DNA from 3 places in the Acetobacterium sp. K1/6 genome. Region 3 is predicted to be linked to each of the others. Evidence: riboswitches for the same ligand, from Rfam matches in the RefSeq annotation. Region 3 holds a riboswitch; each other region holds the start of a gene.
The links. A riboswitch is a leader RNA that binds a small molecule or an ion and turns the genes downstream of it on or off. The one in region 3 is predicted to bind cobalamin.

Region 1: another riboswitch for cobalamin. It lies ahead of nikB (nickel ABC transporter permease); the one in region 3 lies ahead of U2P91_RS08755 (DUF4430 domain-containing protein).
Region 2: another riboswitch for cobalamin. It lies ahead of U2P91_RS03635 (class I SAM-dependent methyltransferase); the one in region 3 lies ahead of U2P91_RS08755 (DUF4430 domain-containing protein).

Annotation. Positions count from the first base shown of each region.
Region 1 is NZ_JAXQGA010000010.1:59,771-69,764, forward strand. It holds gene U2P91_RS10560 (MATE family efflux transporter) at 1-134, opposite strand, end outside; gene U2P91_RS10565 (ABC transporter ATP-binding protein) at 229-996, opposite strand; gene U2P91_RS10570 (ABC transporter ATP-binding protein) at 1,002-1,952, opposite strand; gene U2P91_RS10575 (ABC transporter substrate-binding protein) at 2,070-3,587, opposite strand; gene nikC (nickel transporter permease) at 3,629-4,465, opposite strand; gene nikB (nickel ABC transporter permease) at 4,467-5,405, opposite strand; cobalamin riboswitch at 5,561-5,749, opposite strand; gene U2P91_RS10590 (PTS sugar transporter subunit IIB) at 5,986-6,270, opposite strand; gene rpe (ribulose-phosphate 3-epimerase) at 6,308-6,958, opposite strand; gene U2P91_RS10600 (PTS sugar transporter subunit IIA) at 6,995-7,447, opposite strand; gene gyrA (DNA gyrase subunit A) at 7,447-9,951, opposite strand; gene gyrB (DNA topoisomerase (ATP-hydrolyzing) subunit B) at 9,972-9,994, opposite strand, start outside.
Region 2 is NZ_JAXQGA010000003.1:117,395-127,388, reverse strand. It holds gene U2P91_RS03650 (iron ABC transporter substrate-binding protein) at 1-605, opposite strand, end outside; gene U2P91_RS03645 (ABC transporter ATP-binding protein) at 624-1,376, opposite strand; gene U2P91_RS03640 (FecCD family ABC transporter permease) at 1,373-2,464, opposite strand; gene U2P91_RS03635 (class I SAM-dependent methyltransferase) at 2,467-3,291, opposite strand; cobalamin riboswitch at 3,443-3,621, opposite strand; gene U2P91_RS03630 (flavin reductase family protein) at 3,780-4,271, opposite strand; gene U2P91_RS03625 (MBL fold metallo-hydrolase) at 4,298-5,119, opposite strand; gene U2P91_RS03620 (DUF5320 domain-containing protein) at 5,138-5,347, opposite strand; gene U2P91_RS03615 (ABC transporter ATP-binding protein) at 5,444-7,210, opposite strand; gene U2P91_RS03610 (ABC transporter ATP-binding protein) at 7,212-8,933, opposite strand; gene U2P91_RS03605 (alkaline phosphatase family protein) at 9,095-9,994, opposite strand, start outside.
Region 3 is NZ_JAXQGA010000008.1:24,814-34,807, reverse strand. It holds gene U2P91_RS08760 (hypothetical protein) at 1-1,523, opposite strand, end outside; gene U2P91_RS08755 (DUF4430 domain-containing protein) at 1,538-2,782, opposite strand; cobalamin riboswitch at 3,020-3,152, opposite strand; gene U2P91_RS08750 (hypothetical protein) at 3,458-3,718, shown strand; gene U2P91_RS08745 (DUF4430 domain-containing protein) at 3,939-9,449, opposite strand; gene U2P91_RS08740 (hypothetical protein) at 9,549-9,994, opposite strand, start outside.

The DNA.
Region 1 (9,994 bases), on a different contig from region 3:
CCTAAAAAATTACCGACATAGATTAAATCAACGGTATTATAAAGTTGCTGAATAAAACTCGTTCCCAACAAAGGCAATGCGAAAAACAACAATTTTTTCCATATGACCCCTTCTGTTAAACTGTTATTTTTCATTTACTTTTTCTCCTCTATCTTTAACAAATCAATTCTTACTATCACTAAAAAAACTGCTTCTTAAAACCACTAAATAGTACCCTACAAGTTATCTTTAATCCTCGACAACCATGACAGAGGCGATTAGTTTTTTGGTATAAGCAGCCTTGGGATGATCAATGACATCACGCGTTTCTCCTATTTCAACCAGCTCCCCTTTGTATAAAACACCAGTACGATCACAGATACTGCTTACGAGTGCCAGATCATGAGAAATAAGAAGAATGGCCATATCCATTTTTTCTTTTAAGTGCACTAACAAATCAACAATCTGCGCTTGGGCTGACACATCCAGTGCGCTTGTCGCTTCATCACAAATTAACAGCTTTGGGTGAACGGCAATGGCCCTGGCAATGGCTGCGCGCTGACATTCACCCCCACTTAATTCATGGGGATAACGGCCGGCGTATTCTTCTTTCAAATCGACCATTTTAAACAGCGCTTCTAGATCCAGTTTATTCTGACTGCATCGTAAATTACAAAAGCTTTCTCTAATCGACTGTTCTATCCGCATTCGTCCATTAAAAGATGCCTTGGGATCCTGAAAAACCATTTGGACATCCTGGTATACTTTAAGTAGATCCTTCCCCTTCAGGTGTGTGATCTCCCGTCCACTTAGAAAAATCTCACCTTCATTGGGATTTTCCAGTCGGGTAATCAGTTTTGCTACCGAGCTTTTGCCGCTGCCACTTTCGCCAACAAAACCAAAAATTTCGCCCTGATTAATATAAAAACTGAGTTGCCTAAGTGCGCTTATTTCAAATTTTGCCTTTTTATAACACTTGCTTATATTTTTGAGCTCAAGAACCGGTTTTTTATTCATCTTTATTAAACTCCACAGCCATGCTGACAACTCGTCCAATGATTTTCGGCAACCTTAAACAAATCCTGATTTTTTGTTCTACACGCCTCACAGCCATGGATGCAACGACCGGCAAAACCACAGCCGCATTTAACTTCATTAAACGTCGGCGGTCGTCCTTTTAATCCCACCGGTCGTTTGCCATCCAGCCTGGGGATGGCTTCTAAGAGAGCTCGGGTATAGGGATGGCGATGATTTCTGATTACTTCTGCTTTTTCCCCATATTCAACTATCCGTCCGGCGTACATAACCGCAATTTTATCAGCCATTTTTGAAACAACCCCCATATTGTGGGTAATGATCACAATTGATGTGCCAAAGCGCTCCCGCAGCCCCATCATCTCATCCACTACCTGAGCTTGAATCGTTACATCCAGAGCACTGGTTGGTTCATCTGCCAACAAAAGTTTTGGCTCCATAATCATTGCCAGAGCAATGGCAATCCGCTGATTCATGCCCCCGCTTAATTCATAGGGATAACTGTTTAAAACGCGTTCGCCATCCTTTAGATTCAGTTTATCCAGAAGACTTAATATCCGTTCCCCAGCTTCTTTTTTATCGATTTTAACATGACTCTGCATGGTTTCAATGAATTGTTTTTTTATCCGTCTGAGCGGGTTTAGAGACGAACCGGGATTCTGAAAAATAACGCCCATCTGCGAACCGCGGAAGGCTCTTTTTTCCTCATTGGATAAATTTCTCATATCCTTTCCCTGAAAATAAATATTTCCCTGTTGAATAGTCACACCCGTATCGGATAATTGCATAATGGCTTTTAAGAGCGTACTTTTGCCGCTGCCGCTTTCTCCGACGATGCCAAGGATTTCACCTTTTTCTACCGAAAACTCGGCATTTTTAATGATCTCTATCTTGCCATAGCCAACATCAAGATTCTTTACTTCCAAAAGACTGTTCATCCTGATTCCTCTCGTTTTTTGGTATCCTTATCTTTTGTCCGGACATTAAAACATCTGCGCTCGAATTCGTTTATGAGACACTAATCCGAGCACAGTCAAACCTCCTGGATTGCTTTTTTAGTTCATATCCATTTCCGCATTCATCTGATAATAATCGGTTGGATGTGGTTTTAAACCGGTAATATTGGCATCCATATACATTGCCATATTGACAAAACCAATATTGTCAAAAGCAAACTCATCTAAAGCCTTTTGTTGCACCTCGATGGCCAATTGAGCCCGCTTATCACTGTCGAATTCAGCTTTTAATTCGGTTAACAATTGATCTGTCTCAGCATTGTAGTAATGTCCAAAATTCGTCACACCAGCGGTTCCCAATGTACCACTTAAGAACGCCTGCGGATCGCCTACAGCGGTAGTTACAATACTGTAAATGCCAATATCAAATTCACCGGCTTTAAAAAAGTCCGAATTATCATGAACCGTTACTTCTCCCCCGATGCCAATGGCTTTTAGTTCCGACTGAAGCTCGGTCACAATGGCTTCATTTTTTAATCGTTTATAGGTAACAATGCTCACGCTTAGCGGTTTTCCGTCTTTTTCAACAATCCCATCACCATCGGTGTCAATATAACCGGCCGCACTAAGTACTTTTTTTGCTTCTTCCACGTTAAAGATTGCTCCTTTTAAATGGCTGCCGCCGTAGGCCAGATCGTTTGGAAACGCTCCCACTGCCGGTGTAATTGATCCATCAAAAAGGAAATCTGCCATGCCCTCTTTATCAATGGCCATCGATATCGCTTGACGCACAGCCTGATCGGCTACCGTCTGAAGATTGTAATACAAGAAATAAGCCCGGGAGGTTGATACTTCTTCAATTTTAAAATCGTTATTTGATTCAAAGGTTTCCCGACTGTCGGAGGTTAAATTCATTGCCACATCAACCTCTCCTGATTGAAGGGCCATCGCCATCGTATCCGTATCCGTTACAAATTTGACCTGAACCGTATCAATTTTTGGTGTGCCATCCCAATAATTTTTGTTCGCCGTTAAATCGATCGTCGTTTTTTCAACGAAATCTGCGACCACATAGGGACCGGTTCCAATCGGTGCCTTATCAAGATCTGCGGTTTTATCCAGATCAATAATCGACGTATAAGGATCACACAATTCATTAATCAGGGTAGGAAACGGACTGGCCGTTGTGATTGTTATAACATTGCCCGCCACAACATAAGCGGCTTCGCCAAATGCAGCGGCTCGTTTATTGGTACTGCCAACCCGTTTTAAGTTGTTTACAACCATCTCGGCGGTTAACGGGTCGCCGTTAGAAAAGGTGACCTTATCCTTAATGGTAATTTTCCAGGTATTGGTATCCACATTTTCATAAGACTCCGCCAACCACGGCTCTGGTACCAGCTCCATGTCCAATTTAAAGAGGGTCTCTGAAATAGCATAACGGACAGTAAACCAACCCTGCCAATCGACAGCCGGATCAAGCGAGCTCACCGCCTGTGTCTCACCCCAAACCAGATGTTTTTCTCCCGAGCTTCCGGTTTCACTGTTTCCACACCCTGCTAAAACAGCAACCATTAATATCAATGACAACAACATGATCAATACTTTTCTTTTCATATTCACTCCTTTTTATTTTTATTTAAAACCAGTAGCTGGTTTTAGATCGTTTGTTGTTTGGGTTCTAATAAATCCCGAACTGTATCACCGAGAAGATTAAAAATCATCACCGCTACCAACATAACTACCCCTGGGTAGAGAATAATCCAAGGGGCCGTCTGCATCAGACTACGGCCTTCATTGATCATTGAGCCCCACTCGGCCTGGGGAATCTGCACGCCGATTCCTAGAAAGGACAATCCGGCGATGCCCATCATCATTCCACCAATTTGCAGGGTTGCCGTAACAATTAAGGGTCCTGAAATATTCGGTAACATATGCCGCCACATGATCCGGGAATGACTGTTTCCGGAAATCCTGGCGGCTTGAATATAAACCTCAGACTTTACTACCATGACACTGCCCCGGGCTAATCGTGCATACTGGGTCCAGCCGGTCACCGCCAGGGCAATCATGGCATTGATCAGACCACCACCTAAAATACCCGCTACCGCAATGGCCAGAATCATATCCGGAAAAGCCAACAATATATCAACCACACCCATCAGTGCCCGGTCAACCTTTCCGCCATAATATCCGCAAACCACCCCATAGGCCGTTCCAAAGATAAAGGTCCCCATTACTAATGCCAGGGAAGCAAAGATGGAAACCTTGGCACCCATTAACACTCTTGAAAAAACACATCGGCCATAACTATCGGTACCAAAAGGATATTCTGACGAGGGCGGTTGCTTCGCCAATTTTAAATCGGTTAAATTTGGATCATGGGGACACAGCCAGGGTGCTACTAGACTTAAAACGATTAGAATCAGGACAACACCGAAAAGAAAATACAAACGTTTGTGAACGGCATCCATTGGCAGTTTTATTTTTTTCATTTTAGGTTTCCCACCCTTCTTTAACCCGCGGATCTAAAAGATGATAGGATAAATCGGTTAATAAATTAACCACAACATAGATAATTGCCATCCACACCACAAAGCCCTGAATCACGGGATAATCGCGGGCGCCAATGGCATCAACGACCATTTTTCCCAACCCCCGCCAGACAAAGATGGTTTCCACCACTGCTGCGCCGCCTAAAAGCGACCCAATCGATAGACCAATCAGGGTTACTACCGTGATCATTGAATTTCTTAATACATTTTTATACAGGATAACATTTTCCTGAATCCCCCGGGAGCGGGCTCCCATCACGTAATCTTTATTTAGTTCTTCCAGAACGGCAGCGCGAATCTGACGAATATATTTTGAAATCATCACCGTCGATAGTGCAATGGTGGGCAAAATCAAGCCTCGAATCGATCCTGTTGCTAACACTGGCAACCAGTTTAATTGCATGGCAAAAACATAAATCAGAACCAATGCCAGAAAAAAGTTGGGAATTGAGGTGCCCACAAAGGTAAAAAAACGAATGCTATAATCAACCCATTGATTTTGCCGGATAGCTGCTAAAATCCCCAGCGGAATGGCAATTAAAAGCGTTAAGAGCATCGAACTGACGGCCAGAATAATGGTTGAGGGCATTGCCGTTACTATTTTTTGACTAACTGGTACATTATCAACATAAGAGACCCCCATATCACCTGTTAAAAGATTTAAAAGCCAGCTCAGGTATTGTTCCAGAAAGGGTTTGTTTAATCCCATCTCTTCTCTTGTTTCATCAAGGATCTCCTGGCTGACTGCGGTTCCCTGAGCTGAGAGTTTCATTTCAGCGGGGTCACTAGGCGCAAGATACATTAATGCAAAGGTGATAAAACTAACACCAAGCAGTATTGGAATTAACTGCACGAACCGCTTCCTAATATATTTTCCCACGCATTCACTCCTTGATTTTTATTTTGTTAGTATATTCTAACTCTATACATCATGTCAATTGATTTTTCCTTGAGCCCATAAAAAAACTCACTATCCATAAAAGACAGTGAGTTTGTATTTTTCACAGCACAAAATCATCCTCTATCTTCCGTAGAGTATTAAGACAATAAACAGGCAGGTCTTCTGGCTCAAGTTTCAATACATCACATCCTGCCTATTTGTGGCATTTCTGGTGTGACTTTTCTCTTACAGCGGCGGGACCGCGTGGGATTTACACCCAACTTCCCTTTTCACCAGCTTATCAATTTTTAATGACAGCTGACACCTGGTTAATATTTAATTATTTTTGGGTAATATATATCAGAACAAAACAAATGTCAAGACTCTGTTTTAACTTACACCTCTGCTGTCATTCTGAAAAGCTAGGTAAACAACTAAAATTTTTGTAAAAAAAACCACGAAAATTAATAAACTTAACCTTCATGGCCTTTCTATTGATCTTAAATCAATATTTGTTATCCTCTAGTTTTTAGATCCAACCTAAATAAATTATACGTTAAATTATTATTAATTGTCAATTCTATTTTTTTAATATCTCAATCAACTGGTCAATGGTACTTTGTAAATTAATCCCGGTTAAAAAAGCGCGGCCATTAATCACCGGAATATCAATGTCCCCTTCCAGTTGACAGGTACAGACAATCGCATCGGGATGTAATTCTTGATACTTTTTAAAGGCATCTACCGCTTTGGCTTGAACAGTTTGACAGGCAATCCCATTTTCCAGCGCAATCTGTTCAATCTTTTTGGCAACTACAGTCGAGGTTGCCAGGGCAGTTCCACACGCAACTAAAACAAGTTTCATCGTTAATTCCCTCTTTCAATAATTAGAATTTTAGAATTTATCCCTTGATGATTTTTTTGAACTGTCCTAAATTTTCTTTCATATCGCCTTTAAATAAGCAGGATCCGGAAACAATGACATTGGCCCCAGCTTCCACTACTTCTTTTAGGGTGTTAAAATTAATTCCCCCATCAACCTGAAGATCAATATTTCGATTACCAATCATTTGGCGACAGGCGCTTATTTTTTCGGTGCTTTCTGGAATATAGCTTTGTCCGCCAAAACCGGGATAGACACACATAATCAGGATCATGCTAATGTGATCAAGATACGGCTTTATCACCTCCAGAGAAGTATCCGGAGAAACCACCAGTCCGGGTCTGACTCCTTTTTTTACAATGGCGTCAATACAGTCCTTAATCTCCCCATCCGACTCCACATGAACGGTAATGATATCCGCTCCGGCATCAGCAAACCGATCGATATATTTTAGCGGCTCGCTAATCATGAGGTGAACATCAAAGGGGATCTTTATGGTCTTTCGCAGGCTCGCCACCTGATCCGGACCGATGGTAATATTGGGCACAAAATGTCCATCCATAATATCCACATGGAGATAATCGGCGCCATTTTTTTCAACTTCTTTTAGATCCCGTTCCAGATTAGAAAAATCTGCACTGAGCATCGAGGGTGCTATTTTAATATTCATTGATATCTACTTTCCTTTTGAAATGCTGTAACCGGATTATAAAAAGGTCTTAATAAGATTGTAAATGATTTGCGGCTCTTTTGCATCTTTTATTTTTTGTAACATTTTTTCATTTTGAATAATGGTAATGATCGTCTGTAAGATCTTTAGTTGTTTTTCAGGATTATTAATGGCCAGTAAAAAAATTATCTGGACCGAAATACTTTCCCTGGGATTCCCCATGCCAGCAAAAACAATGGTGTTTTTTAACGTCACAATGGAGATACTTTCTTTTAATACATATTTCGCTTCAGTATGGGGCAACGCCACCCCTATTTTTGTGGGTAAGCCGGTCGGAAAGGTTCTTTCTCTTTCCACGACCGCTTCAACAAAATCTTCAGTAACACACCCCTGCGAAAGCAGCGGTGTGGCTGCTAACGCAATGGCATCAAACTGATCCTTGACCGTACAATTGACTTGAATGCGATCGATATGGATTAACGAGTCCATTATTGTTTTTCAGTGGTATCAACGAGTGTCATCTGATTTTCGCCGTCATCGTCGTCGAGATCATCCACTGGATCCTCCTTATAAACTTTAGAAATGGTGGCAATGGATTCTTCCGGTTTTAATTTCATCAGACGAACACCCTGGGTATTGCGGCCAACGGCGGTAATATCATTACCGCCAAGCTTAATGACAACGCCCTGATTATTGATCATCATAATTTCGCCATCCCGGCTGATCACGCAGAAACCAACCAATTGACCGGTTTTTTTGGTGACTTTATAGGTTTGCACCCCTTTGCCGCCACGTTTTTGGGGACGATACAGATCAGAGGCACTGAGTTTACCATAGCCATTTTCACTGACGCAAAGGACGAAGAGTTCTTTTTTAACAATATCCATCCCAACAACCACATCATCTGCCCGCAGATCAATCCCCCGGACACCAATTGATGTTCGGCTGATCGGTCTTACTTCTTCGGAGCTAAAGCGGATTGCATAACCACATTGGGTTCCCATGACAATTTCTTCATCCTGAACAACCAACCGGACATTGATCAGCTCATCACCTTCTCTTAAATTAATGGCGATAATACCATTTTTACGGGAGGTATCATACTCGGTTAAATCGGTTTTCTTGATAATTCCCTGTTTAGTTGCCATAATCAGGCATTTATCGGCGGTGAATTCTTTGACCGGAATCATGGTTGCAATCTGTTCCCCTGCTTCGAGTGGCAACAGATTGACAATCGCCGTTCCTCTGGCCGTACGTCCACCTTCGGGAATTTCAAAGGCTTTTAAGCGATAGACCTTACCCAGATTAGTAAAGAACATCAAATAGTGATGGGTGGTGGTGGTAAAGAGGTGTTCAACAAAGTCATTTTCGCGGGTGCTAAGTGCAGTAATGCCTTTGCCACCCCGTTTTTGTGACCGGTAATTATCAGCGGTAATGCGCTTCACATAACCAATATGGGTCATCGTGATGACGACTTCTTCTTCTTCGATTAAATCTTCAATTTCAAAGTCTTCGACATCAATATCAAAGTTCGTGCGACGTTTGTCGCCATATTTTTCTTTAATTTCGATTAATTCTTCTTTGATAATATTAAGAACCAGTTGACCATCACCTAAAATTGCTTTTAATTTGGCAATGGTGATCATCAGTTCTTTGTATTCTTCTTCGATCTTTTCCCGTTCCAGACCGGTTAAACGCTGGAGTCGCATGTCCAGAATCGCCTGGGCCTGAATTTCTGAGAGGCTAAACCGTAAAACTAACTGTTCCTTGGCGACTTTGCCATCGGCAGCCGCCCGGATTAATTTAATGACTTCATCAATATGATCCAGAGCAATTTTTAAACCTTCTAAAATATGGGCTCTGGCTTCCGCTTTTTTAAGATCAAAAATGGTTCGTCTGGTAATAATTTCTTTTTGATGTTCAATATAGTGAAAAAGAATTTCTTTTAAATTAAGCACCTTGGGTTCATTATTGACTAAAGCCAGCATGATCACCCCAAAGGTTTCCTGGAGCTGGGTATGCTTATATAACTGATTTAAAATAATCGTTTCGTTGGCATCCCGTTTTAAATCAATGATGATCGACATTCCTTTTTTCAGGTCGGACTCATCTCTTAAATCCGAGATTCCTTCAATTTTTTTCTCTTTTACCAGCTCAGCAATTTTTTCAACCAGCTTGGATTTATTAACCATGTAGGGGATTTCAGTGATAACAATCTGCTTCTTCCCTTTTTTGGTGGTGACCACATCAACCTTACCACGAACCTTAATTCGTCCTCGGCCGGTACGATAGGCACTTTTAATGCCAGATTTACCTAAGACAATACCAGCGGTTGGGAAATCTGGTCCTTTGACATGCTTCATCAACTCATCAATGGTAATCTCCGGATCATCAATAAAGGCGATGGTACCATCAATGATTTCGCCCAGATTATGGGGCGGAATATTGGTGGCCATCCCGACGGCAATCCCGGAGGACCCATTTACTAAAAGATTAGGATATTTTGATGGCAAAACCGATGGTTCAGTTTCTGACTCATCAAAGTTAGGAACAAAGTCGACGGTTTCTTTATTAATATCCCGTAGCAGCTCAGCGGCTATTTTGCCCATCTTTGCTTCGGTATAACGCATCGCTGCGGCGCTGTCGCCATCGACTGAACCAAAGTTACCCTGACCATTAACAATCAGATAACGAATCGACCATTCCTGAGCCATTCGCACCATCGCATCATAAACCGATGAATCGCCATGAGGGTGGTACTTACCTAAAACATCCCCGACGATACGGGCTGACTTACGAAAGGTTTTATCCGGAGTTAAGCCCAGTTGGCTCATGGCATAAATAATCCGGCGATGAACCGGTTTTAAGCCATCCCGAACATCCGGTAAGGCTCGACCTATGATGACACTCATGGCATAGTCAATATAGGAAGTTTTCATTTCTTCTTCAATATTAATCGATTTTATCCGATCAAATTCAATTATTTCTTGCATTTAACGTTACTCCTTCTTGACTAGATGTCCAAATTCTTAACTT
Region 2 (9,994 bases), on a different contig from region 3:
CCATCATCGATCCCTTCTGTTCGCTTTTTTAAATCAGCTTCATAACCTTTTACAAAATCAACCACTTCTGTTGCTCTTTCGTCGGTCCCCATAACCTGGCCAATAACTGCCAACGACTGATAAAGAGTATCATCAAACAATCCCGAAGAACCACTGCTCAAAGCAATTACCGGAATACCCGTTTTGTTTTGAAGTTCATCTGCTGCCGCAGTATCGGTGGCCAGGGTTGTAAAGATAACATCCGGCTCAACCTTAAGAATCTGTTCCGGATCGAGAGTACTATTCGGACCACCAGCCCCAATTGTGGTCAGGCTGGTAAAACTGGGGTTGGCAATAACATAAGGTTTGCCCACTGACGACTTTTGATCAATGCCTTCAATTCCGACAATTTTTTTTACATCACCAACATAGGTATATAAACGTAAGGCCCCAACTCCGGTTGCCACAATTTTTTCCGCTGGTCCTGCTAATTCGACAGTCCGACCCAAGGTATCGGTAACCGTGATCATTTCATCTGCCGTTGTCCCCCCTTCGGTAGAACAGCCCGCCATCATTAAAATCAACACCGCCGACAACACCAGAGCTAATATTCGTTTTCTTTTCATCGCTTCTCCTCGCTTCTTTTATATTGGAACCACAACCGAACGATTGTTGACTTGCTCAACCGTTACGTCTACCCCATATACTTCTTTTATATTTGCTTCGGTAATAACCTCCTTCCCACCGGCAGCATGGATAACACCGTCTTTTAGTAAAATATACTGATCGGCAAAGCGTAATGCCAGATTCAGATCATGAATAGTTACCACCGCCGTGATATTTTTAAGGTAGGCAATTTCTTTGATCAATTGAAGCACCTCCAATTGATTTTTTAGATCCAGGCTGCTCGTTGGCTCATCCAGCATTAGCACATCAGTTTCCTGGGCTAATGCCCGACCAATTAACACCTTCTGATATTCGCCGCCGCTTAACTCATCGACATTTTTTAATGCAAATTTTTCCAAATTTAACATCTTGATGGTCTCATTGACAATATTTAAATCATTCTTCCCCACATCCCATTTGATATAAGGTTTTCTACCAATCAGAATCGAATCAAAAACTGTCGTGGTTGTACTTTGATTACTCTGAGAAACATAAGCCACTCTCTGGGCCAGCTCACTCTGCTTAAACGCTTTAATATTTTCCTGATCAATTAAGACACTCCCGCCCTGGGGCTTCAAGATTTTGTTAATACACTTAAGCAAAGTCGATTTCCCGGCGCCATTTGTTCCCAGTATCGCCAAACATTCCCCGCGCTTCATGGAAAAAGAGATCCCTTTTAAGACGTTTTGGCAAGGATAATCAAAAGCCAATCCTTCAACTTGTAAATTCAACGACGTTTACCTCCTTTAAGTAAGAGATACAAAAACAGGGGTGCCCCTAAAAATGATGTCACTGCTCCCACCGGCAATATAATGGGGGAAATAATCGTTCGGGCAAAGGTATCCGAGACCAGCAACAAAAGCGCCCCCATTAAGGCAGAAATGGGAATCAAAAAGCGATGATCCCCGCCGATGATCCGCCTGACCATCTGTGGTGCCACCAAACCGATAAACCCAATCACACCAAGAAATGATACCGTCACTGCGGTAATCATCGATGATACCAGCATGCCGCCAAATCGGGTTTGCTCGACATTAACCCCCAAACTCTTAGCGGCATCGGCACCATTGTCCAGTGCATTATAATCCCAACGCTTCATCATAAAGTAGATCATCGCAAGACCCACCACCGCAGCCAAAATATAAACCTCTGTCCAGCCAGCCCGACCCAGGTCCCCAAAGGTCCAGAAGATAGCGGCAGCAATCTGCACTGATTCAGCAAAATACTGAATCAAGGTAGTGCCTGCTCCAAAAAGAGAGCTCAGTGCCACCCCTGCCAGAACAATAGACTCCGGCGAAAAACTGCGCATTCGGGACAGCAGCAAAATTATCATGGTCGCTCCCATGGAAAAAGCAAAGGCAAAAATCGTTACCAGATAAGGATTGTTGACAATAATCGGCTGCGCTGCCGAGCTTTGCACCGTCCCAGCACCCAATACAATAATAGCGATATTGGCACCAAAGGCAGCTGCACTGGAAATCCCCAAGGTAGAAGGCGATGCTAACGGATTTCTTAAATTATTTTGCATCACACATCCGGCCACTGCCAAACCTGCACCGGCAATAACCGCGGCCAAAACTCGGGGCAGACGAATCCGCCATACCACTACACTAGAGATTTCGGTACCAATGCTCATCAGGGTTTTGACAATGTCGGTGGGGTCCAATTCCATGGCCCCACTATTCATGGCAAAAATGGCTACCACCAGCAACAAAGCGCAAAGAATGAGAATCAACACGGTTTTTTTGCCCGTGAATTTCTGGTATAATTCCAGGCTGTCGCCCTCCACCTCAATCACGGCACTTGGTTTTTTTAGCATCTTTATCTCCCGTCTATTTGAGCAGACAGAACAGACCACAGCAATTGACCGTTTTTGGAATAGTTTATATCTTCAATCTGTCCGTCTTTGCTTTTATTCTTAAGATAATCCCGAATCGTCTGTTTTGTCTCTTCATCGGTAGCCCTTAACATATGGGCATAATAATTGGTTGCTTTTTCCAGCTCCCAAATCTTTGTCCGTTGATTCTCACTATGTTGAAACTCCGAAAAAAAGCCCATATCCCATAATATATTAAAGGCGTAATATAAGGTATTCCGGTAGTCAGCGGTGCGGTTTTCTTTATTCAGTGCCACTCGTAGTTCATTTCCAATTTTATCTTCTTTGATCAGGTGTCCACTCATAAAACAATAGCCTTTGGAGGCCTGATTCATTTTTTTTAATTCCTCGGGGCCGCTAATAGCTGGGCTCATAGAAGCAAAAACGAGATCAAAATAGCCTTCCCACCCTTCTGCGGCCAAATCCGCCTTTTCCCAGGGCATAACCTTAAACGTAAAAAAATCAGCCTTTACACTGGCAGCATTTTCCTTTGTAAAATCAATCATATTAGGGGAAATATCAATCCCCACTACTTCACAGCCCATTTTTAAGAATTCTTTGGAATAGCGCCCAGCACCACATCCGATATCCAGTACTCTCGCTCCCGGGAAAATAGCATCCTTGCTTTTTAAAAGCGACAGTACCGGATCATCAGCCATTTCCCTCTTTCCCATCTCATTAAACTCCGAAGCCCGATCATCCCAAAACTGCTGGGTTTCATTTAGATCCGTCTTTTTTTTGTTGTCAACCCATTTTTCCTCAAAAGTCATCGCTTCTCCTCTTTTCTTTTTTCATTATTTTAAACGCTTTTAATTTCTTTAATCGCTTACCCTGGGCAAATAAAAAAAGAGCTTCTTTTATTAATAAAAGAAACCCTTCCCATCTCAAGGTATTCTAAATCATGCGGCCAATCATCCCCTGGCATATTTTTTAAATCAAGGCAGGTCTCCTGACTAACAGTTCATCCTATTCTCACCTTCCCAGGCTTTAGCCCAGTGGTTTTTTAAGAATTCGTCCCTGTTCACAGTGGTGGGTCCGTGCTTTCTAAGCTTCCCTATTCTCCGATCTTCATGATCGGCACCTTGAATGATAAGTTATTAAATTAAACTCATTTGATAAAATCAACGCCCAAAATTTTTTAGGCTAACGTTTTCAATAAGTTGTCTGTGTTTTTATGTTACAAACCACTAACACGTTTTTGACATAATACCATTATAATTTTTTTATGTCAACCACAAAACTCTATATTCTGATCTGTTTATAAGAATTTTATCTGTGAAAAATCAATACAGCCATCGTCACTGACCATTTTTGAATCGGCGTGGACATACTCAATTTTTCCGACAAACATTTCGTGAGAACCGGTGACAATTGAGTCTACAATGCTACATTCAATATTAACTGGGCAATCGGCAAGAATCGGAGCATTGACAAATTTAGCTTCTTCTAAATTGACCTTCATCACCGCCAGCTTATCTTCATCGCGTTTGCTGTGGCTACCCAAATATTTAAAGGTTTCTTCATAGGCTTGATCAACCAGATTCACCACAAAACAGCCGGACTCTTTAATCAGATGATACGAATACCGTGAGGGTACAATCCCGACCATGACCATCGGCGGATCATAACTGCAGTTTCCGCAATAGCCCACCGCCAGGGCATTGTTTTCGCCATTTAATCCCCGACAAGATACCAACACCTTAGCCACTGGATTTAAACACGACTTCATATTTCCTTTTACTTTGTTCATCATTTTCTCCTTGTTCTTTTTTATTTTTAAATAATAACCCGGCTACCGGTTGCCAGATAATTAACCTGTTCTCCCAGCATCATTTTTAGGATTTGATAAGGCTCTTTCCCAGTACAATGGCAGGTGTAATAAATTGTCGCAGTTTTTTTGAGTTCGTTACCAATTTCCTCAATCAATTCTTTTGCCTCCGGTTTTTTTCGGGTGCGATTATAAAGATGAAATCCCCCAATGACAACAGTCGGCTGCATATCATAGTTTGATGCCATATGATCAAGAATGTTAACGACTCCCTTATGAGCACAACCTGCCACCAGCACGACCTGATTTCTTTCCCGGATGATCAGGTTCTGTTCATGACAAAAATCATCTGCCATCCGTAGCCCATCTTTTTCCATCAGCAGGTCAGCGTTGGCCGTAGAGCAACAGCGTTCTCCCTGAACATTTGAAAAAATGCACAAAGCATCATCGATGACGAAATCCGCTGCCAAAAAGATAAAGCGCGGATTAGAAAACAGTTCCTGATCCAGACCGATATAGGCCTCCCCGTCTGCTCTTTTAGAATAATGATTTTCAAAGGCTTGACCATTGATATAGATTGCGGCCTTATCATTGATCTTAAGAAATGTTTCTAAACCACCACCATGATCATAATGACCATGACTAATGACCAGGGTATCCACTTCGCAAAGGTCAACCCCCAGTTTTTTTGCATTTTCTGCAAACAGACCGCTGGCACCCACATCAAATAGCAATTTATGGGTTTCGGTTTCAATGTATAAACTCAATCCATGTTCATTTTTGAATTCTTCAGACACCGATGTGTTTTCAGCTAATGTTACAATTTTCATTTAGCCACCCTCAGCCTTTTAGTTTTCACTTTTTTCTGTCTGGCCCTTCGTTTTTTCTAAATCTGCCTGGTCCATCACTGGTGCGTTTCTTTTAATAACTTTATTCAACCTTCGTCCGCAGCCACAGCCTTTTCCAAGCCCATATGCGTTTATTCCCGAGCATCGACCTAGTCCTTTTCCACTGCCGGAACCCCGACCATGTGGTCCTGTTTGATCTCTTCCTGGCATTTTAATGCCTCCTTTTATTGTTGACATATGTTATTTATACTTTTATTATAAGGTTTATCAAACATATGTCAACAATTATTTTAATTTCCCATTACCTTACTCAAACTGCGCCTGATACATCTGCCAATAACTGTCGCCCTTCGCCATCAGTTCTTCGTGGGTTCCCTGTTCCACCACATCACCCTGATCTACTACCAGAATCAAGTCGGCATTCTGGATCGTTGACAACCGATGAGCAATGACAAAACAGGTTTTATCTTTCATCAGATGACGCATGGCCTCCTGGATCTTTTTCTCGGTGCGAGTATCGACGTTGGAAGTGGCCTCATCGAGGATCAGCATTTTGGCATTTAACAACATCGCCCGAGCAATCGTCAAGAGCTGCTTCTGGCCCTTGGAAATATTGGTTCCTTCATCACTCAAAATAGTTTCATAGCCATGGGGCAGATGCTCAATAAACGAATGAATGCGGGCAGCTTTGGCCGCCTGCACCACCTCGGCCATTGTGGCATTCTCTTTACCATAAGTCAGATTTTCATAAATCGTACCATGAAAAATCCAGGTATCTTGAAGCACCATAGCAAAGGATTTTCTCAGACTGTCCCGGGTCAGTTCCTGGACCTCATTACCATCGACATAAATATTCCCGGCGTCAGTATCATAAAAGCGCATCAACAGATTAATAATGGTGGTTTTCCCGGCCCCGGTCGGGCCGACGATGGCAATCAGCTTGCCCGCCTCTACCTGCAAGCTGAGGTTTTTAATAATTACATGATTGGCATCATAGCTAAACCGAACATCTTTAAGAACAATATCACCATTTACATTGGTCAGTGCTGTCATTTTTTTTGTATCTCTGGCCTCTGACCGTTCATTTAGCAAGGCAAAGACCCGTTCAGCCGCTGCCAGGGACGACTGCAGATCGTTCATGATATTGGCCATCTCATTAATGGGTCCGGAAAACTTTCGGGAGTACAACACAAAGGAGGAAATCTGCCCAATCGACATCGCTCCGGCCAGATATAATAGTGCACCAAAGACACTGATGCAGGCCAAAGACAGGTTGTTAATAAAATTAATGGTGGGAAAAATCATACTGCCGTAGTATTCGGCCTGATAATAAGCCGCTACCGCTTCTTTATTCTTAATATTGAATTTCTCAATGGTATGCTCTTCCTGGTCGTATATTTTCAAGGTCTTTTGGCCCGACACCATTTCCTCCACAAAGCCATTGAGCTCCCCCAATTTTCGGGATCGCCGACTAAAAAGGGGCCGGGTTTTTTTAACCAGGTAACGGGACATAAAGATCGATGCCGGTACGGTAAAAGCAAAAACAAGCACCAATTTAGGCGAAATCGCCAGCATCATCAAAAATGAACCCAGGACGGTGATAACTGCTGAGGCTACCTGAATCAGGTCGCTGGAAATCGAACTATTGACCGTATCAATGTCATAAGTAATCCGGCTGATAACGTCGCCCGTCTGATGCAGATCAAAATACCCCACCGGCAGATCCATCAGCTTATTAAAGACATCCTTGCGCATCGCATAGGTAACCTGACGGCTGACCCGGATCATCAGCACTTCCAGAATATAGGTCAGTCCGGCTGAGCCGATATAAAAAATGACCATCCAGAAGGCGTAATAAAACACCTGCGAAAAATTGACCTGACCGGTTCCAAGTTCGATGGCATCAATGGCGTAACCCGAAAGCAATGGCCCCACCAGTGCCAGGAGGTTACTTCCAATGGTTAAGACAATGGCCGCAAACAACCGCCATTTATAGCGCATCAGATAGCCGCCCAACTGGATCAGGGTACCTTTGCGGTTTTGCGGTTTCTCAAATTTTTGTGATCGTCTCATCTCAGGACACCCCCATCTGGGAATGACTGATTTCCCGATAAACGTCACAGCTTTTCATCAGATGCTTATGCTTGCCATAGCCGATGATCGCACCGTTTTCAAGCACCAGAATATGATCGGCATGGCGGATCGAACTAACCCGCTGAGCCACAATAATAATCGTGGTATCATCAAAATTTTCCTTGATGGATTTGCGAAAAGCCGCATCTGTTTGATAGTCCAAGGCACTCGATGAATCATCTAACACCAGTATTTCCGGCCGCGAAGCCAGTGCTCGGGCGATCAGAATCCGTTGCTTTTGACCGCCACTGAGGTTGGCACCTTTGATAGTCAGCTGTTCGCAGGACTTACCTGATTTTTCATCCACAAATTCTTTGGCACCGGCACAATCAATCGCTGCTGTAACGGCGTCTTTAGAGAGATTTCTGCCCAGATCGATGTTTTCCTCAATGGTGGCTTCAAAGATCATATCATTCTGAAAGGCCACCCCGAACTTTTGATGCAATTCCCGGGGATCCATCGTTCTAACGTCACGACCATCGATGAGAATCATCCCCTCGTCCACATCATAAAGCCGCATCAACAGGTTCAGCAGGGTCGTTTTGCCAGCACCAGTTTCACCGATAATTCCCAAAGTTTCCCCTTTGGCCAGTGCAAAAGAAATATTGCTCAGATTAGGTTCCTCTTTATTATACGAAAAGGAGACCTCTTTAAATTCCACAAAAACGTCCGTTTTGTTCGTTTTAATCACTTCGGCTACTTCCTGAACTTTTAGTGCATCCACACTATCTAACGCCTGGATAATCCGATCTGCCGAAGCTGTGGCCTTTGGCCACATTTCAAACATTCTGGAAATGGCTACAACGGCATGAAGAATAATCGTAAAATAGGTCATAAAAGCCAGAATGATCCCCACTTCTGAGGTACCATTATTGACACCATAAGCCCCCATTACCACGACCCCAACCAAGCCCATATTCAGACAGATATTCATGGCTGGCGAAATCACCGCTACCGTCATCCGGGCTTTTTTCTCCCGGTTTACGACATCGGTATTAATGGCATCAAACCGTTTTTTCTCATAGTCTGTTTTAGACAGGGCCTTAATCACCCGGATGCCATTGATATCTTCTCTGACCACTCTGACAAAGCCGTCAAACGCCTTTTGCAGTCCAGCAAAAAGCGGCATGCTTTTTCTCGAAACCAGGGTAATCAATACCGCCATAATGGGCATAATGCCAATTAGTACCGTCGCCAAAACCGGGTCCAGGGTCATCGTGATAATGATACCACCAACCAGCATAATCGGTGCCCGAACCCCCAGCCTTTGGATGCGGATAATCATCTGGTGAATGATGTAGGTGTCGGATGTTAACCGCGAAATTACCGACGGCTTGGTTAGCGTATCCATTTGGTGATTGGAAAAATACATTACCTTGGCAAATAGATCATGCCGAATCACCTCGGTGGCATCACTGGCCACCCTGGCCGCCATACGATTGGCAATAATGTTAAAGACCAGCCCGATGATCGCACAGACCACCATCACAACGCCCCAATAAAATATCGGCAACCATTCATTTAACGGGATCACCTGATCAATAATCGTGGCCAGAATTGAGGGAATAATCAAATCCATGATCGAACCGGTAAATTTAAAGAATACCCCAAAGGCCATCCGGCCATAATAGGGTTTTAAATATTCTGTAATGATTCGTTTCATGTTCTACCTCCCCTCTATTTTTTTGCTTATTTGCTACACTTTTATTATTGTAAGCTTTTTTTTAAGAAAATTCATCTGATTTTTTGCATTCGACAAACAAAAAAGCAACCCCATGATTCGGCGGTTGCTTTTTTATGATACCGATGTGATATCGGAACGCTTCAGAACCCGGATTCTTGATCCTGAAAAATCTCATTTAATGGTCGGCCATCACCCTTAAAAAAATCAATCCCCAGACTCCTTGCCATTGTTGGTGCGATATCGACCATTTGAATTTCACCTAACTGAAAGTTACTTTTTATCCGTGCGCCGGAGGCCACGAAAACGCACCGGTAACCCTGTTGATCGGGCTTATCTGGTAAATAACCATGGGTTGCCTGCTCGTCTTTTGATGCGTCCATCGCCTCAATAACCGGGCCTTCCAGATCGTCCTCAAAACAGTAGCCGATTTTCGCTTCCAGCATATAAGAAACGGAGTCCTCGGCATGATACTGACCCAGTTCCTTTCGGTTATATAGTTTTTCAATTCCAAAACAGTCCTCGCAGATGGCCTGATTTAGAATCGCGACTGCCATTTTCTCGGCTTCGCTGTCATTTTTGCGCAAATGCAGATAAGCTGCGCCCCCAGCCCCCTGGATATAGGCCCGCCATTGCATTTTTTTGTTTTCTTCAAAAATAAGGCCTTTTTCTTTTAATAAGGCATTGAGCTTTATCTTATAGTGGACATTAATCTGTCCATGATCCCCCAGCACAAGAAAGGTCGTATTCTCTTTGATCCCCGCTTCTTCGACTGCCTGAATGAGATCGCCCAACCTTTTATCCATCCGGATGATGGCTTCTTTTACTTCCGGACTGTCGGTACCATGCTGATGCTTTGCGTCATCCAGGTCAATGAGGTGCATTAGCAGTAAATTGGGTTTCTTTTTTTTAATCGTATCCACCGCGCACAGGGTTGTAAAATCATCCAGATATGGTTGTTTGAAGCCTTTTCTAAAGCGTCCAAATTTCTTTTCCAGGTCGAGGCAATAAAGTGGACTGCCGTTTCTTAAAATTTTCAGCAC
Region 3 (9,994 bases):
GCTGCTGCCTTGTTGGCTGCCGTGATTGCAGAGGCCTCTGGCAGGGCCCGAATGGCGTCATTCACCTTAACGGTAGAATTGCTGACATCGGTACAGTCAAAAAGCTTATTCTGATTCCGATAAGCTCGCACAATGGCTTCATAACCCCTGGCGATCTGACCTTCATCAGCAGAGAAAGATTCGTTTTTATCGGTTAAAATATCAAGCAGCGAGTAACCATTTTTTATAAAGGCCGTCTGGAAAAGATCGACATCGGCGGTGCCCAGCATAATAAAGCTTTGAGCATTCGACCAGGCATTGTTATAGTCGATACCGCTGTAAAAGAGGCCAGTATAGCCTTGAATCCGGGAGAAATAAGGAATGAACACCGTCTCCATCGCTTGTTTTACATCATAAAATTCATCACCGTCTTTGGCATTGGGATCATAAAAAGCTGCAATCGGCTGGAATTCCATAATATACATATCAATCAGCGGATCAACATGAGTAACGGAACCCGCCAGCGCCTTGGCGGCCAACTCATGAATATAGGCATGGCCACGATTCGGCAGATAATTATAGGAATCAATGGCAAATTCACTGACCTGTTTAACAAAATACCCATCGGATGGGTTCTTGCCATTGGTCAGCATTTCAATCAGATTATAGCCGCCAACATTTCTGGCATCATAACCCATGGCGGTGATTGCCAGGGCATCCTTGGCTACCTCATTGGCATCAAAGCCTTCGTTTAAAGGCTTGCCTTGAGCATCTTTTTTGTCTGATTTCTGATATTTCTGCACAAAGGCATCATAACATTCGGCATAAAAGCCACTGTGTGGCGTATAATCGGCCCGGGCTGCCGTAAAGATCAACCATGAGCCATAGGCCTGGGTTGTTGTTCCAAATACCGCATCCTGTCCCGATACCGTAGACGGCAAGCGGTAAACCAGTGAATCCTGAATCAATTTTTCAGCCGAACTGATCAATGCTTCCTGTTTAGCGCCATCAGGTACCGTTGTGTTGCCATTATAGCTAAGCGAAGGCATGTTGGCTTCAAAATCTTTCCCAGCTAAGGGTGTTCGTTCTTCTTCGTACCAGTAGGTCAATTGATAGTTACCAGCCAGTGCTTCGTCATACTCAATGAGGTACTGATTCAAAAGTGCCGGAATAGCGCCACTAAAATCATAAGCTTTTGATTCCAGCCCACTAAACATCAGTGGATTTTGGATTGTACTTTCCGGGTACATCGGGACCAGTTTGGCCTGACTTTTATCAATAATTGCCTGACTCGCACTGGTACCATCTGCCGCCACTAACTTAGTCGTGTAGCTGGCTAGCAGGAATTCATCATAATTCTCATTGATTCCCTGAGCCGGAACCACCTTGTTTTCGATGGTGTAGACCACCTTCACCGCAATGGCTGTTTTGTTATCGGCGGCTTTGACCGGCATCATCCACCCTAGGACAGACACCAAAACTAAAATCAGCAAACCGGCCATTAGCCAGCTTTTTCTTTTAACGTCTTTTAACAAGCTTTTCATTTTTTCACCTTTCATTACTTAGTTATAAATGCATTACCCACAGTGCCCTCAGCCGCCACTGGTGCCGGTGCACCATGGGATACTACCTGTATTTTTATACCTTCCAGTCGGTAACCAAAACCTGCCGTTCCGGCACTCTCACCGTTTTTAGCATAACCCATCCAACCCACATTCTGGGCATGCACCTGATAATAAACATCAAATTGATCGGCATCAGCGCCAGTCAATTGAATATCAATGGCTTCCAGACGTAAACCCTGTTTTTCTGTGCCACTCATTTGCCCATTGCTTTTCCATTGCTCTTCCCAGCCCAGATTTTCAATGTGGGTCTTGTATTCCACACCAAGGTCATACTCGGCATTTTCTTCCAGGTTTATCTCAATCCCTTCCAGCCGCAGTGATTCGCCAATCGTTCCGCTTACCTCCCCGTTTTTCCTTAGCGTTTGCCATCCCTCATTTTGTACATGAGTCCGATAACTAGCGTTAACACTAAAGGCGGCAACGGCATTGTTAAGTTCTGCGGTTGCGACATTTATTTCGTTTTGTGATGCAACCATGTTTGTCGATACTGCAATGGCATTGTCATAGGCCATTTTTATGATATCATTACTTAAATAAATTTCTTTCATCTCGGTGTTAACGATAGCAACTGCTTTTAAAAGGGCATCCTTATTACCGATTATCACCTTCGGTTCCGGTGAGCCCCATTCATAACCAGTCAGATCAGCTCCATAGCCCCAGTAACTAAAAGCAATCCGGACAACATCGCCGTCTTTAACCACATAATCGCCCATACCGACATCCGGACTGAGGTTATTGACTAAATACATCCATCCTCCCTGTTGACTGTAAGAGGTGGTCCCTAATGCATTATCCGTGCCAGCATTTCCAAAGGCTTTGGCTGTTGCGGTATCACCACCGCCAAGCTTTTCGACAATATAATTGGGGATCACCACCGATTCTACTCCGGCATCAGTTCCTTTAATGCCATTGATGTAAACCTTACTCCCGATAATGTTGTCAGGCCCAGCCAATCGTGAAACCAGATCAAAGACGGTTTCACCTTCTGTAAAGTTGATCTTAACCGGTTCGATGAAAAATCCCTGGCCAATCGTTGACCGCTCCATATCAATAACAACCGAACCACCGGCATTGCCGCTTTCCACCTCGTTAACCGCTGCCATAACCGACAAGGGTGTGAACATCCCTAAAACCAATAGAATAGCCAAAACCCCATTTGATTTCTTAAACATTTTCATTTCGCTTTTTCTCCTTCTTTTTAAATGATTATCAAACCGTTGACTCAAGCTTTGTTCCCTCTCTATCCCTCCTTGTTCCAAACTGTACTAATTACAATAACTGATTTTTATCTTAATGATATAAGCGAAAAATCAACAAAAAAAGAACTTCCATCCAAGTCAAAAAATGACCTGTGATCGAAGTTCCAGTAGTTGCTGTAGAACTTTTTGTTGCTCAACCGCCTTAATTGCGAAGGTCGATGGCTGTTGCTAAAGAATAGGTTCCCGGCTTATGCTTTTGGCAATTACGGTAGCGCATCTGTTCGGGATTTTCACCCGGATTCCCCTGAAGCAAACAAAAAGGCCTTGCCTGCTTAAGCCTAATGGAATAATGTGATTGACTAACACCATTCCCGGCATTCTTTATGACATGATTAAATTTTACACCACTGATTGTATAACAAACAGCTTTGCATCTTATTATATAAAGCTTATCATCTGCTGTATGAAATTGCAATATTTTTTATTAACAATTGCTTCATTTTAAAATATCATCGCTCGAAAATAATTGGTGTCGTTTTGAGTTTATAATCCTCAAATAACTATTTTAATTTTTAACAAACTAAGGTATAATAATATAAATTAAAATGATCTGCAAGATGAACTCGACATATCCGATCGTTGAAAGGGGAATTTATGACTAACGAAGAGTTTCAAACCATTGTGCTAAAAAAGTTTGATACCATGGAGGGTCGCTTTGATACCTTGGAATCTGATTTAACTAGTGTCAAAACTAAGTTAGATGCTGTCGCCGATCAGGTTGCTGTTTTAACCGAATTCAAAACTGATACCGAGCAATATTTCACCGACACCAAAGAGACGCTTAATTTCATTTTACACAAAGAATTGCTAAATGAAAAAGAAGTGTTTTTACTGAGAAAAAAGCAAGCTCAATAAAATGATAGCATAAAAGAGCAGCCAACACGCTGCTCTTTTTTTATTTAAGTACTACCGAACGGACCGGTTTTACAATTGTTTTTCTGGTCGCCATTGAAGCCTCCCATTTTCTTTTTTTTATACAAAAAAAGAACTCCTATTTATATTTTGGGATGAAGGCTAAGCCTCCATCCCGTAGGGGTCTGTGTTTGTTTACTGCCTTAACTGATTCGTTTATTACTCAGTTTTTAACCAGAAACGCGGTCTCAATGCTTCCTTCTTCTGGTGTCGGTGCGGCTTGTCCTTTGGGTACCACAATCACGTGAATACCTTCCAGGCGGTAGCCAAATCCTGCTGTTCCGGCGTCTTCACCGTTTTTGGCAAAGGCCATCCAGCCGGTATTTTGAGCATGCACCTGATAATAAACATCGTAGTTTTCGGCAGCGGCTCCGGTTAGTTCAATCCGGATCGCTTCCAGTCGCAGGGCTTTCCCTTCGGTACCGCTCATGATGCCATCGGCTTTCCAGCTGTCTTCCCAGCCGATATTTTCGATATGGGTTTCGTAGCGAATGCCCATGTCGACGTCAGCGGTATCGGCTCGCTTAATTTCGATCCCTTCCAACCGCAGAGATTGTCCCTGGGTTCCACTCATGGCACCGTTATTCTTCCAGTCCTGCCAGCCCACATTCTGAACATGGGTGCGGTAACTGAAATCAACGGTGGGGATCTCAACAGCCTTTGTTGCCACGACGCCAAACTCGGAGAAGGCATTGACTTTAAAGAGCAGTGATTTTCCATCGGCGGACAGGATTGGGGTAATCCATTCCACGGTGCCGTCGGTTTTCTTATGATAAATCTTATAGCTGTCATAACCCTGCTGGTCATCGCCTAACGGCATCGTCAGGGTGACAAAGCTGTCGGGATTGTTATTAAATTCAGCCAACGCTTCGTCACTCATATCTGGCTTGATGCTGTAGAGGCTGACGACCTTGGCATCTTTGATGCCGGCTTCTGTAGCTGCCTTTTCCGCTTCGTCGGTCTTGTCGGCGTCGCCGCTTTCGGGTTCAACCTTCAGGCCAACGCCTTCAGGGAGACCAACCACTTCAATACCGGTGACTTCATCTTTTGCCGGTGGCGTTGCCGCTTCCAGCTCGGCAATCCGAGCTTCAGCCACAGCTAACGCATCCAGGTTGGAGACCAACGCTTTTTGAATGTCGGTCAGTTTGTTATAGGCAGTGCGAGCTGCCACCACATCAGCCTTGCTGCCCAGGGCCAGTTTGTCGCCAGATGGCAATCCACTAATCTGTCCGCTGACAGCTTTAGCCGTGGCCTTGTCGGCTTCGGTGGCTTCGCCAGCCAGCAGCTTGGCCATTTGTGTTTCGACGGCCGTCAATGTACTAAGATTCGTGACCAGCTTTTTCTGGGCTTCGCTTAACGCGTCATAGACAGCCCGGGCGGCAGCAACCGCATCTTTGTCGGTCAGTGCCAGCTTATCCACTGCTGGCAAAGCGGCAATCTGATCACTAACAGCCTTGGCAGCAACCTTATCGGCGGCGGTCTGAAGCTCGGTGATCTTGGCTTCAGCGGCTGTCAGGGTGCCAAGGTTGGTCACCAGTGCTTTCTGGGCCGTTGTCAACGCATCATAGGCGGTCCGAGCGGCGGTGACAGCGGCTTTATCAGTTAAGGTCAACTTGGCCACTGCCGGTAGTGCAGCGATCTGATCAGTAACAACCTTGGCCAGCTTAGCATCATTTGCCGGATCTCCTGGTTTATAGTCGGCAATGGCTTTGTTCAGGGCGGTGGTTGCGTCGTTAATCGGTTTTATTTTTGCAGTCATATCCTGTACAATAGTCATGGCTGCTTCATAAGCTTCACTGATGGCCGCGTCACTTAGGTAGGCGGTATTGCCATTGACCTTGGCCAATGCTTTAAGAAGGGAATCTCGATTTTCAGGAGTAAAGCTCATTTCGTAAGTAACATTATTTCCGTCAGTACCTTTTCCCGTTACATCCGCCCCGGTTCCCCAATAGGTAAAGGCCAAACGAAGTACATCGCCATTTTTTAAGGTGCTACCTTTCATCCCAACACTTGGGGAACTATTATTGACAAAATACATCCAGCCAGAATAATCGCTATAATCTTTTTCACCAAGGGTGTTGCCTGATTGCGTTTTCCCATGCGATTTAGCTGCATTGGTATCGCCGGCATTTAACTCATCGATTATATACTTCGGTATGGAGACAGCACCAGAATCCGCACCTTTAATTGCTGCAAGATATCCGGGATCATTACCGATAACCATATTCTCGGCACCTAACAACTTCTCAACGGCATCCCAGGCAGTATCGCCCTGCTTAATAGTTAGGGTTTGAGGTTCAATATAGAAGCCCTGCCCGATAGTGAAGCGCTCAATGGCTACAGTAATCGTGCATTCCGGTGTTAGGGCAATGATTTTTGCTTCTGCTGCTTCCAGCTGGCTGAGGTTCGTAACTAAATTTCTCTGATAAGTGGTAAGTGATGTATAAGCTGCTCTGGCCGCATCAACAGTTGCTTTTTGACTATAGCTTGAAATGCTACCCAATGCGTTAATCTTTTCAATCACTGCATTAGCAGCCTTCTGATCGGCACTAATTTCTCCTGCCCCTTCCAATGCTTTAATTTTCGCTTCACTATCAGTCAATTTTTGAAGTGTTGTCGCACTGATAAGCAGCTTTTGACTTTCCGTCAAGAGATCATAGGCACTTCTTACTCCCATAACCGCCGTTTTATGATCAATGGTGATCGATTCCAGTGAAGGTAAGGCATTAATCAAAATCGTTACTTCCCCGGCAATGTCACTATCATCCAGAATTAAGCTGCGGTTTGTGACAAGTTTTTTCTGGGTATCGTTAAGGGCATAATAGGCCAACCTGGTCGGCTTTTTTGCATCTGCAGTTGCACCTGTCGGCAACGCACTTATTAAACCAATGACATAATCTGCCTGAACCTTATCGCTACCGATGGTAACATCTGGTTTGATGGTTGAATCAACTAACGCAAGGGCATTTTTTAAGGTATAGTAAGATTCACCTAATCCAGTTACAACATTGTCGCCACCAGCATTTAGGGCGGCCATTTTTGCGGCCGTTAATTTTTCATTTAGATTGTCCTTTTTTAATCCGGTATCAGCACTATCAACAGCGGTCTCTGCCTGTACAACCAGTTGATTGAATTCATCCCGTGTTAGGGCGGCCCGCTGCCAGACACTGCTGCCGTTATAAACGTCACCTAACGCAATAATATATTGAGTGCTATTAAGACCGACAAACTCATCTCTCTCTAGATAAGTTAGGGCACTCTTATCGCCATTTGCCCATAGCGCTCCGTTAATATCTAATCCCGAGGCCGCCAAACCAGATACCACACAAGAATGAGTTAAAATATTATAGTTCGTATACTGTGGATTTTGGAAAGCACCATTATAGTCACCTTCCGTTTCCTGGTAATTCTTAATATCACGAACTGCTGAAACGATTTTAGCTTCGACTCCCGGGACATCGTTATGGCTGGCCAATGCAATCAAGGCCCACCCCCGCATATCCAGATCAAAACTGCTACTGGCCGCCTCCGAAGCTACTTTATTTATGAGTATATCCTGTTTGTTGTATTGAGCCCCGGCAGCATCAAGGGCCATCAAGGCCCAGATATTGCTCCCCCACGGACCAAAACTGCCGCCTTCCCCTTGCTCTCCTAAGAGCTTTTCGACATAGTTAATACCATGGTAATTATACGGGTTTTCGCCGCTGAGTACCAGCTCCAAAATAATCGCACCATAACTGGTTGCTGATGTGGAGTTGTGGGTTTCGACATTATAGGCATATTTCCTGTTCAGATCGCCATTGGCTGCCGCATATGCAAAAACATCCCAATAAGTATTGGTCAGTTGATCTCCTTGACTTGCTTCAAAATTCTTTATGGATTTATCCAGTAACGTTTTTGCCCGCTGTTTAGTATCGTCTGAAACAGTTTCTTTAACCAGGGGAAATTCGAAATAGTAAGCATTGCTAAAGGAAACTCCATCGGAAGTTGCGTCGACCGTAACGATTAACTCCTGTGTGTCAGCACCCACGGTGATTGTATTATTATTTAATACTGTTGTATCGGTAACATCGAGTTCCGTCCAATCTTTGGAAATTGCCGAAATCTTCGCTCCCTCTGTTAGCGTAAATGTAAAACTTATGTCCTCACTGCCTGTTGAGGTTACCAGATAGCGAGACAAGTCACTTTTAAATGATTGATCCAAGGTCGCATTAGTGATCTCTACCCCTTCCATATTGGCCCCACCTTGCGTCCACTTAATATAGATATCATGGAGCTCTTCTTTTGTTTCATCCCCATTAGCCGGAGTTATGCTAATCGAAATCGGCGTTTCTTCGTTTAATACGTCAGGATCAAGGTAAAGAAGATAGCTTCCCCCAACTTTTTGTGTAGCGCCATTAATCCCAATGATAGCGTTCGTATCAGTTGGTAAGACTTTCGCACACAGGTATTGATCCGTAGTTTTTAAATCAATATAGTTTTTCCCATTTTCTTCATAAATCTCATGTTTTTTAAAAACTTCGCCGGGTTTATTTGTATTTGGTGCCAGCGCCCGATATAATTGAATCGGCTCTTTTAGTGAAACATCTTCGCCAGGTGTTGCCAAGTAGGTATTATCACCTTCACGCATTAATAAAATCACTCGGGTTGAATAATTGATTGGTATATTATAAGATGAAGATGGTCGTACTTCACCATCACTTCTACTTCTAATCTGTAAGATATTCAGTCCCTGATTTAATACCAGCTCTTGACTAATACCCGTTCCGTCACCATCAACACGAGACCATGCTCCCCCATTAATAGAGACATAATTACTATTCTGTTGATAAAACTCACTTAAATACTCTCCACTTTCAACATAGGGATAGGTTGTCGTGACTAATCCACGTTTTAAAGATAAACGAATGGATCTAATCTCATCCGGCAACTGATTTTCCAAATTGATTCCAGCATAACTATCCGCTTTCACGTACTGATAGTCATCTTCGAGTACCGCCTTTGTTTCCCCATTATAGAGCGTAATATCTTGATAATCAATTTTTCGATCAGAACTATGTGATGCTGGAGAAATACCCATTCCGTTATCATTTAAGATTAAATAGTAGACCTCGCTTTCATTGTTATCTGTGACGGTTATTTTAAAGCAGGTCATTCCATAATGAACTCTAAGAAAATTATTAGAACTTGGCACTGGACCTGTCGTAATAAAAGGATTCTCCGGCTCAATAGGTGTTGCTCCTGAAGCTATGCCTGCCCCTGTATAGCCCATGGTATAATCAATATCCAGATTTTTTTCATTCAAATTATTCGGATCGGATAAATCGCTAATTTCTACGGTTGCAGTGGGCGATTTTCGTTCACCGGCAATAAACAGATAGCAATTTTTAGTATTATCTTTTATATCTGCATAATAAATGTTATGTTCACCATCCAGCAATTGGGGCTGAAAATACGTCGTTCTGAACATGCTAATTTTTTGGTACATATTGAAATCAGTGTAAGGCATCGCTGATTTCTTTGTAGTTCCAATGGTTAAACTTTTTAGCTCCGTTGAATAAACCGGGTCACTGTCATCCAGCTCCTCTGCATGAATCATTTGGGGAATTGTCCCCCCAAAAATAAATAATAATAAAAATACCGAAAAAAAGACTATATACCTTTTAGTTTTCATTCACTGTTCTCCTAAAATAATTAATTTAAAGCTTATATTTAAAAACAGGCTATATAAAAATTTATATAACCTGTTCGTTTTTTACATAGTTAATTCATTCTACCAAGTAGTTTCCACATATTTATAATCCCAAACAATCGTATCATCATCATCTAAAACAACATTGCTAGCGTAAAGATTGCTTTCCGAACCATTGATATACAATACCCAGCTATAACCATGCCAATAAGACTGACCTGGTGTCCCGCTATAATATGATTCAACTTCGCTCATTGGTGTATAAAAAAACTCGTTTACATAATATCCTGTGCCTACAGAATCATAACCATATGTCATTCCGTCGAGTGACTGAGATCCCATTGCATCATAATAAGCTAAGATGGTTGCATCAAAAGCTGTTGGCGTTCCAGAATTGGGATAATTTGCTGGAAGTGGTGCTAAAACCGCAGCTGTATCATCAACAGTTACTGACATATCTTCCAGTGATGAATCAATGGGCACACCATCTTCACAAAAAGAAACCTTCACAGTTACCGGAGTAGCTG